One region of the Faecalibacterium sp. BIOML-A1 genome, then DNA from elsewhere that is predicted to be linked to it. Evidence: predicted binding sites of a transcription regulator. Region 1 holds the regulator's gene; each other region holds the start of a gene.
What was found. Region 1 encodes Rex, which represses fermentation and respiration genes when NADH is low (regulators of the CRP and FNR family bind a similar motif). Its sites were predicted from a motif close to ATTGTTAANNNNTTAACAAT; they were not measured.

Region 1 (3,277 bases):
GCCCGGATGGGAGCCTTTAAACTGATATATCAATAGCGCAAAAAATGTTCACTCTGATATATCAATTGTTTGCGGCGGTCCCCCGGCACTGGTCTGCGGGCATGGAAATCGGTGCTTCTTCGTCCTTTTGGGGGGTGAAAAAGCGCCGACAGCGACATATTTTGCGCTGCTGCGTGGACTGCGCCCATAGGCCGGGGATAAAAAAGAAAGGCCGCCGTGTCGTTGGACACAGCGGCCTTGTATACAAGTTTCAGTCAGCCTGCGAAGCAGTTTTTTCGGCGTAGAACGCGCGCTTTGCCTTGAAATAGCACTGGGGGCACATGCTCACGTACTGCACATCGTTTTCCAGATCGATGGCCACCTGCTCGCCCTCAAAGACGAATCTGCCGTTCACTCTGCGGCAGTTGCAGATGGCCTTGCGGCCGCAGGTGCAGATGGTTTTCATTTCCTCGATGGTGTGGGCCAGCTCCAGCAGCCGGGTAGAGCCGGGAAAGCCCTTGAGCGAAAAATCTGCCCGCAGGCCGTAGCAGATCACCGGAATGTTCAAATCCACCGTGACCATGAACAGCTGTTCTGCCTGCTGCGCAGTGAAAAACTGGCTCTCGTCGCACAGCACGCAGGCCAGCGGCGCACCGTCAGCGTTGGCCGTGCGCACGGCCTCGAACACGTCCGTCTCCGGCGGGATCAGCAGATCAGCCTTGCGGCGCACGCCCAGACGGCTCACCAGCTCACCGCCGCCCTTGGTGTCCACCTGTGGCTTGAGGATCAGCACCCGCATCCCCTGTTCTTCGTAGTTGTGGGCTACCTGCATCAGGGCGGTGCTCTTGCCGCTGTTCATCGCGCCGTAACGGAAATACAGTTTTGCCATTTGAAAAACTCTCCTTACAGAAAGAACCCTCTCAGCCAAAGCCTGACGGCTTTGCCAGCTCCCCCGATGGGGGAGCTTTTCTGCATCTTCCGGGCAGGCTGTCCTTCGCCGGAGAAGCAGAAACTTTCCCGTCCCCACTCATAAAGCTCCCCTTTCGGGGGAGCTGTCGAGCGTATGCGAGACTGAGAGGGTTCAGCGGCATCTCAGGCTTTGACTGAGAGGGTTCTCTTATTACTTACAATAGGTACGTTCAGTCCTGATTGCGCAGGCGGTAGCCAAGGCTCATCAGGCTGTCGCCCAGATGGACGTTCTCCACCACCACATCGGGATACGGCACAGAGAGGTCATAGTGGGAGAAGTTCCAGAAGCCCTCGATGCCCAGATCCACCAGACGGCCGCTGACCTGTTCCGCACCGTCGCGGGGCACACAGAGCACTGCGACCTTGGGGTGATGCTCGGCACAGAAAGACTCCAGCTCGTCGATATGGCGGATCTGGATGCCGCTGATCTCCTTGCCCACCTCGCTCTGTGCCACATCAAAGGCGGCGATCAGGCGGTAGCCGTTGGTATCGGTGGTGATAAAGCGGCTCACTGCCTTGCCCAGACGGCCGCAGCCGATCAGGATGGTGGGCAGGCGGTCGCCGTTGCCGAACAGCAGGCCTTCCAGAATGGAGAGCAGGTTTTCCACCGAGTAGCCGATGCCCTGCCGGCCATTCACATCGCCGATGCAGTTGAAGTCCTGCCGTACCTGCGAAGCGGTGGTGCCCATCTGAGCAGCCAGCTCGCGGGAAGAAATGCTGTTGATGCCGTCTGCCTGCAGAGAGCACAGATAGCGGTAATATTTGGGAAGACGCTTGATAACGGGAAGCGAAGCCCTTGCAGGAGTGTTCATAGAATACTTTCTCCTTTCGCTCTATCGCAGTACTTGCCGCAGCTGCCTGCTTTACAGATGCGGCACAGAGAAACCCCGATCCGTTTACGGGTTCATATTGCAGATATTACAGTCAATTATTTAAAGTATACTGCACCGATGGAGAATGTCAAATCATTCTCAAAAAATTTTTATGAAATGTTACCGCTTTTTTGCTGCAGCGGGTCTGCATAGCCCGGCACAGGCTGGGGAATGCTGACAGAAAACGCAGGAGGAAAGCATATGAACGATGAAACGCAGCTGACCGACGCGCGTCGGCTGGAAAAAGAAGAGATCGAAGATCTGGGCACGGTCACGCTGGCCCGCGGGGAGCATGTGATCCACTGCCTGACCGTCATCGGCCAGATCGAAGGCCATTCGGAAGCGCCGCAGGGCCAGAAGACCACGAAGTATGAGCATGTCATCCCGCAGCTGGTGGCCGCGCAGGAGGATCCTCGCATCGAAGGCCTGCTGGTGCTGCTGAACACGGTAGGCGGGGATGTGGAAGCAGGCCTTGCGCTGGCGGAGCTGATCGCCAGCGTGTCCAAACCCAGTGCAACGCTTGTGCTGGGCGGCGGGCACTCCATCGGCATCCCGCTTGCCGTCAGCGCCCGGCGCAGCTTCATCGTGCCCACAGCCACCATGACCGTGCACCCGGTGCGGCATTCCGGCGTCATTCTGGGGGTGCCGCAGACCATGCGCAGCTTTGAGCAGATGCAGCAGCGCATCACCGGCTTCGTAGCGGCCCACAGCGGCATGACTGAAAAACGCTACACCGACCTGATGCTCCACACCGGCGAGCTGGTGATGGACATGGGCACCGTGCTGGATGGACGCCGGGCCGTGAAGGAAAAGCTCATTGATGAGCTGGGCGGGCTTTCGGATGCGCTGGCGTGGCTGTATAAAGAGATTGAACGCAAATGAAGGCCGATTTTGTACAACAATAGGTTTGCCATTTCCTTCCCTGCGTGGTACAATAATAAAATCAAATAGTGTGTCTACTACAAACGCGGGGAACAAAGAAACATGGCAACAAAAAAACGTAAAACGACAACACGGCGCGCAGCATCGCGCAAAAAACGCGCAGAACAGCGGCTTCCGGCGGGGCTTGGCACCCTGTTTGCAGGCCTTTTGCTGGTGGTGCTGGCCTTTGTGGAGGGAGATTCGGCATGGAAGGCCCTGCACGATGTGCTGTTCGGACTTTTTGGCTGCGGCAGCTTTGTGCTGGGCACGGCAGTGTGCTGCCTTGCTGTGCAGTATACCCGGGGCGAAGACCTTCTGCCCAAGATCTTCAAGCTGGTTCTGGGGCTGGTGTTTGCCTGCGGCACGGTGATCGTTTTTTCCGATATCCAGCCGCAGGGCATGTCGGCATTTCAGATGACGGCTGCCTGCTACGCAAACGGCGTGAATGCATGGATCGGCGGCGGTGCGCTGGGTGCACTGCTGGGCGGCAGCCTGCTGCTGCTGTGCGGACGGCCTGCGGCAACCCTTATCATGAT
Region 2 (3,277 bases), on a different contig from region 1:
CAGCACCGCCGAACCGATCTGGTCCAGCACCGCCACCGTCAGCGAGACCCATACTGCCGGACGCAGCAGCCAGACCGGGATATGCGCACACAGCCGCAGCAGCACATTATTGCCCCACAGCACACTTGCCGTGCCCAGTGCACCCCACAGCAGCGAATACTGCAGGCACACATAGCCGTTCAGATTGAATTTTTTGCCGGAATAGTCCCACCACTTGCGGCGGTGCAGGCGTTCCAACAGCTTGGCGGTGATCCATTCCATCACCGTTGCCGCCATCATACAGGCAAAGAACAGGTAGACCGGCTCGGTGCGCAGGTCGCCGAAACTCACGGCCAGCAGCACGCCGGTGGTACCGTAGATAAAGCAGAACGGGCCTGCCGCCGCACCGCGGTTGGCAAACCTTCCGCCCCGGATGGTCGCGACTACCGTCTCAGCCACCCAGCCCAGAAAGGAATATACAAGATAAATAACACTCAGAGTATAGAAGTTCAGCGTCATAAGGTTCCTTTCGCTTCCAGTTTTTTCTTACTGCATTGATTGTACCCGTTTTGGGCGCTGTGTACAAGAGCCGTGCAGAAATTTTGTCACTCTGCGACGCGGCAGGCTCTCCGGGCATCTCTGAAAAGACGAAGATCCGGTCTGTTGCTTTGTTTTCAGATACATCTTAGAAAAAGGCCCTGCCATCCCGAAGGACAGCAGGGCCCAAAATTACAGCTTGAATTTACAGAGCGGAATCACAGCTGGCTCTTATACAGCTCCACGATCTCTTCCACGCTGGTGTCGCGGGGATTGCCGGGACGGCAGGCGTCTGCAAATGCGGACTCGGCGAGGAACTGGATATCCTCTTCCTTCAGGATGCCGTGCAGATTTGTGGGGATGCCCACGTCTGCGCTCAGCTGCTTGACGGCGGCGATGGTTGCATCGGCGGCTTCCACATCGTTCATCTCATCGATGCCCACAACGCCCATGGCCTTGCCCACGGCGCGGTAGCGCTCACCGGCAACGCTCTTGTTGTACTCCAGACCCACCGGCAGCAGGATGGCGCAGGCCACACCGTGCGGGGTGTCATACAGAGCGGACAGGCCGTGTGCCATGGAGTGGACGATGCCCAGACCCACATTGGAGAAGCCCATGCCGGCGATGTACTGGCCCAGAGCCATGCCCTCGCGGCCTTCCGGGGTGTTCTGCACTGCGCCGCGCAGGCTCTGGCTGATGAGCTTGATGGCTTCCAGATGGAACATATCGGAGATGACGCAGTGACCCTTGGTGATGTAGCCCTCGATAGCGTGGGTCAGAGCGTCCATGCCGGTGGCGGCGGTCAAGCCCTTGGGCATGGAGGACATCATATCGGGATCGACCACGGCGATCTCGGGGATATCGTTGGTATCCACGCAGACGAACTTGCGCTTCTTCTCCACATCGGTGATGACGTAATTGATGGTGACCTCAGCAGCAGTGCCGGCAGTGGTGGGAACAGCGATGGTGAACACCGCGTGCTTCTTGGTGGGAGCAACACCTTCCAGAGAGCGAACATCCGCAAACTCGGGGTTGTTGATGATGATGCCGATGGCCTTTGCGGTATCCATGGAGGAGCCGCCGCCGATGGTCACGATGCAGTCAGCCTCAGCAGCCTTGAAAGCGGCCACGCCGTCCTGCACGTTGGCGATGGTGGGGTTGGGCTTGATCTCGCTGTAAACAGCATAGGCAAAGTTTGCAGCTTCCAGCAGATCGGTGACCTTCTTGGTGACGCCGAACTTGATCAGGTCGGGGTCGGAGCAGACGAATGCCTTCTTGTAGCCGCGGGCGGTCAGTTCGGGAACGATGTTCTCAATGGCACCGTGGCCATGGTAGGAGATGGTATTCAGAACGATGCGGTCAGCCATAGTTATTTTTCCTCCAAATCTCTTTTCCGCCGCTTTCCGGGCGGAGCTCTCTGTTTTTCAGCATAGCACATTGTCAAAAGCTTTGCAATGTGAAATTGTTTGAATTTATTGTAAATTTTCATCTATGTGCAGTGTTTTATGGGTACTTTTTTCCAATTTCCCGCAGTTTTATGGTGTTTTTTCTTTTTTCCCTTGACAAACAGAGCAAATCGTGTATTATTGTATCAAGCGCTTAATACAGCAAGACAAGGAGATGATACCATGGGCGAACAGTTTGATGCCAGCCGCCCGATCTATGCCCAGCTTGTGGAACGGCTGAAGGCCCGGATCCTGGCCGGCACCTACCCGCCGGGCGGGCATCTGGATTCGGTGCGTGATCTGGCCGCAGCCGCCGGGGTGAACCCAAACACGATGCAGCGGGCCCTTGCCCAGCTGGAGACGGAAGGGCTGGTGCGCACCGAACGCACTGCAGGCCGCTATGTTACGGAGGATACTGCATTGATCGAACAGCTTCGCGCCGACACCGCCCGGACGCTGGCGTCGGATTTTCTGGAAAAGATGCGCGGCATCGGCTACAGTCCCGCACAGGCAGCCGCGCTTTTGGAACACTGGGACGCAAAGGAGGACCGCAATGAATGAACTTTTGAGCTGTGAAGCACTGACCAAGTGCTACCAGAAGGATAAGACCGCACTGGAAAATGTAGACCTGCACATCGGCTTTGGCCGCATCGTGGGGCTGCTTGGCCCCAACGGCAGCGGCAAGACCACCCTCATCAAGCTGGCGAACGGTCTGCTGCAGCCCAGTGCAGGCAGCATCCGGATCGCCGGCATGACCCCCGGGCCGGACACCAAAGCCATCGTGTCCTATCTGCCGGACGCCGACTGGCTGCCGGACTGGATGCGTGTGGAGCAGCTGGTGGAAATGTTCCGCGAATTTTATGCCGATTTTGACCCCGCTAAGGCAAACGAAATGCTGGCCCGGCTGGAACTGGAACCGAAGGCACGGCTCAAGACCCTCTCCAAGGGCAGCAAGGAAAAGGTGCAGCTGATCCTGGCCATGAGCCGCGCCGCAAAGCTCTACCTGCTGGATGAGCCCATTGGCGGCGTGGACCCTGCCGCCCGGGACTACATCCTGAGCACCATCCTGAACAACTACAGCCGGGATGCGACCGTCATTCTTTCCACCCACCTCATCGGCGATATCGAGCCCATTCTGGACGAAGCCGTCTTTTTGAAGGATGGCCGGGTGTTCGCCCACCGCAATGCCGAAGAGCTGCGCGAGACCGAGGGCATGAGCGTGGATGCATATTTCCGGGAGGTATTCAAATGCTGAAACAACTGTTAAAATATGAATTCAAGGCCACCGGCCGCACCTACGGCGGGCTGTATCTGGC
Region 3 (3,277 bases), on a different contig from region 1:
CTACGATAAGCAGAGCATGTTCTTCCACCTGCCCAAGCCCGGCCAGAGCACGGCAGAGCACATCCTCAGCACCTACCGTCCGGACCAGAAGTTCACCCACGAGGAAGCAAAGCTGCTGGATATGTGCCTGCTGGTGCACGCCGACCACGGCGGCGGCAACTGCTCCACCTTTACCACCCGTGTGCTGTCCTCCTCCGGCACCGATACCTACTCCGCAATCGCGGCGGCCATCGGTGCACTGAAGGGCCCCAAGCACGGCGGTGCCAACCTGATGGTGAACCGTCAGCTGAAGGATATCCTCAAGCATGTGGAAAACCCCGAGGACGACGATGAGGTGCGCGAGTATCTGCGCCGCATCCTGCGCAAGCAGGCGGGCGATGGCTCCGGCCTGATCTACGGCATGGGCCACGCAGTGTACACCATCAGCGACCCTCGTGAGGTGGTCCTGAAGCAGCGCGCCCGCCATCTGGCCTACGACAAAGGTTTTGAGGAAGAGTATAATATGCTGTGCAGCATCGAACGGCTGGCCCCCGGCATCTTTGCCGAGGAAAAGGGCAGCACCAAGCCGGTGTGCGCCAACGTGGACCTGTTCAGCGGCCTGATCTACAACATGCTGGGCATCTCTGAGGATATCTACACCCCGCTGTTCGCCATTGCCCGTGTGCCCGGCTGGTGTGCACACCGCGTGGAAGAGGTGGTATTCGCCAACCGTATCATTCGTCCCGCTTACAAGTATCTGGGCGTGCGCCAGAAATATAAGCCGATCGAGGAACGCTGATGAATCCTTCTGTTTTGTTCGTTTTTTTCCTGAGCATTCTGCTGGGCGTGCTGCGCGCGGCAGACCTTGCCTTTGGCACCGATGCCGTCACCGGTCTGTGCGTGGTCGGCTCGGTGTGGTGGCGCTATCTGGCACTGGGTATCGTGGTGCTGGCTGCAGTGCTTGTGGGCCGTACACAGCCTTCCCGCTCGGAAGCGGTGCGTAGCCGCAGGCCGCTGGCCGGTATTCTGGCTTTTGTCGGTGCAGTATGTTTTCTGGCCGCAGCGGGTGCACAGATCGCGCTGGGCGCAGCTTCCGGTCTGGGCGGCTTTGTGCGGTGCATTCTGGAATGCCTGTGCTCCGCGTGGCTCAGCACCATGGGCCGCTGCTGGCTCAGCCCCAACGAGTGGAAAAAGCCCTTTGGCGGGCTGTATCTGGCCGTGGCGGGCAGTCTGCTGTTCTACTGGAACGTGCTGCTGCGCTTTATGGAGAACAGCTCCAGCTGGCACCGCGTGACCCCTACAGCGGCGGTGTGGCAGGCGCTTGCGGCACTGGTGTTTTTGGCAGCGCTGGCCCGGGCGCTGCATGTCCCGCAGCCGGGCAATGGCAAAACACTGTGCGCAGCCGGGCTTGCCGCATTTGCACTTTGCCTGTGCTGGCAGCTGCCCTATGTACTGGTTTTGATGAGCGGCCTGAGCTGGGCCGCACCGGCTGTCTGGCCGGAGATCTTTGCCGGACTGGGCCTTTGCTGCGTGGGCGGCATTGGCGGAGCGTGCGTTACAGCCTGCTTGAACGGGGAAAGCTGACAAAAATGTTGGCACTCTGTTGGCGCAATTGCCGAAAAGCAGGGAATGAAAGGAATTAAAATCGTACAAAAGCAAAAAATGCAGTGAATGTCTTGTTAATTTTTTGGCAGATACTTGAAACTTTCTGCGTTTTGGTCTAAAATAAAGATACCGTGATTTATCCGATTATGGGTAAAATAATTAGGAGGTACTATTAACATGGCTGTTAGAGTTGCTATCAATGGTTTCGGTCGTATTGGTCGTCTGGCTTTCCGTCAGATGTTTGATGCTGAGGGTTACGAGGTCGTCGCAATCAACGACCTGACCAGCCCCAAGATGCTGGCTCACCTGCTGAAGTACGATACTGCTCAGGGTTCTTTCTGCGGCAAGATCGGCGAGGGCAAGCACACCGTCGAGGCTACCGAGGACTCCATCATTGTTGACGGCAAGGAGATCAAGATCTACGCTGTTAAGGACGCAAAGGACGCTCCCTGGGGCGAACTGAACGTTGATGTCGTTCTGGAGTGCACCGGCTTCTACACCAGCAAGGAGAAGAGCATGGCTCACATTCAGGCTGGCGCAAAGAAGGTCGTTATCTCTGCTCCCGCAGGCAACGATCTGAAGACCATTGTCTTCTCCGTCAACGAGAAGACCCTGACCGCTGAGGATCAGGTCATTTCTGCTGCTTCCTGCACCACCAACTGCCTGGCTCCCATGGCTAACACCCTGAACAAGACCTACCCCATCGTCTCCGGCATCATGACCACTGTTCATGCTTACACCGGCGACCAGATGATCCTGGATGGTCCTCAGCGCAAGGGCGATCTGCGCCGTGCTCGTGCTGGCGCACAGAACATCGTTCCCAACACCACCGGCGCTGCTAAGGCTATCGGCCTGGTCATCCCCGAGCTGAACGGCAAGCTGATCGGTTCTGCTCAGCGTGTGCCTGTTCCCACCGGCTCTACCACCATTCTGGTTGCTGTCGTCAAGGGCAAGGACGTCACCAAGGAGTCCATCAATGCTGCTATGAAGGCTGCTACTTCTGAGTCCTTCGGCTACAACGAGGATCAGATCGTTTCTTCCGATGTCATCGGCATGCGTTACGGCTCTCTGTTCGATGCTACCCAGACCATGGTCGCTAAGATCGACGACGACACCTATCAGGTTCAGGTCGTGTCTTGGTACGACAACGAGAACTCCTACACCTCTCAGATGGTCCGTACCATTAAGTACTTCGCTGAGAACTGCTAATCACAGCTCTACGCTCAAAAGTGCTTGAGGTGCCGTGCTGAATGACAACTAGTATTGGCTTTGCTGATACGAACATGCTGTGATTGGTACGACAACAGGATAACGAGTTCAACACCCTTCCTTTTGCGGGTTTCCGTGAGAGGAAGGGTGTTTTTTTGCTGCAAAAAAGCAATGGAACGAGTTCCTTTCTAAAATGAATATGTTGCAACAAAAAAGACGGAATAAAGTACGGAAATCTTAGCCATGATGCAGGCAATGATACAGCTGCAAAGTATTGTACCCCAGAGGAAAAAATGGTAAAATATTTTTAGTGTCAATAAATACATTTACGAAATTGATATTGATGATTCTGGAAATAAAATGTCAATGAATTGCGGCGTAAATCTGTCAAAAACCTGGGCGTAGATGCGTCCGGGCTTTTTCTGATGTAAAGGAAACCGGGCCGGAGTTTGGCACGGTATGGGGATGAGATCCCTAAATGGGG

Region 2: fucO (lactaldehyde reductase) is a predicted target of Rex. The motif match lies at 1,953-1,972, and genes of this name have one in related genera.
Region 3: gap (type I glyceraldehyde-3-phosphate dehydrogenase) is a predicted target of Rex. The motif match lies at 1,655-1,674, and genes of this name have one in related genera.

The regions. Positions count from the first base shown of each region.
Region 1 is NZ_WKZJ01000003.1:81,569-84,845, reverse strand. It holds gene GKG36_RS04590 (thymidine kinase) at 251-868, opposite strand; gene GKG36_RS04585 (redox-sensing transcriptional repressor Rex) at 1,119-1,760, opposite strand; gene GKG36_RS04580 (ATP-dependent Clp protease proteolytic subunit) at 2,022-2,702, shown strand; gene GKG36_RS04575 (DNA translocase FtsK) at 2,805-3,277, shown strand, end outside.
Region 2 is NZ_WKZJ01000002.1:209,978-213,254, reverse strand. It holds gene GKG36_RS03250 (putative ABC transporter permease) at 1-498, opposite strand, end outside; gene fucO (lactaldehyde reductase) at 735-1,883, opposite strand; gene GKG36_RS03240 (GntR family transcriptional regulator) at 2,145-2,522, shown strand; gene GKG36_RS03235 (ABC transporter ATP-binding protein) at 2,515-3,216, shown strand; gene GKG36_RS03230 (hypothetical protein) at 3,210-3,277, shown strand, end outside.
Region 3 is NZ_WKZJ01000007.1:10,484-13,760, forward strand. It holds gene GKG36_RS08895 (citrate synthase) at 1-778, shown strand, start outside; gene GKG36_RS08900 (hypothetical protein) at 778-1,563, shown strand; gene gap (type I glyceraldehyde-3-phosphate dehydrogenase) at 1,762-2,793, shown strand.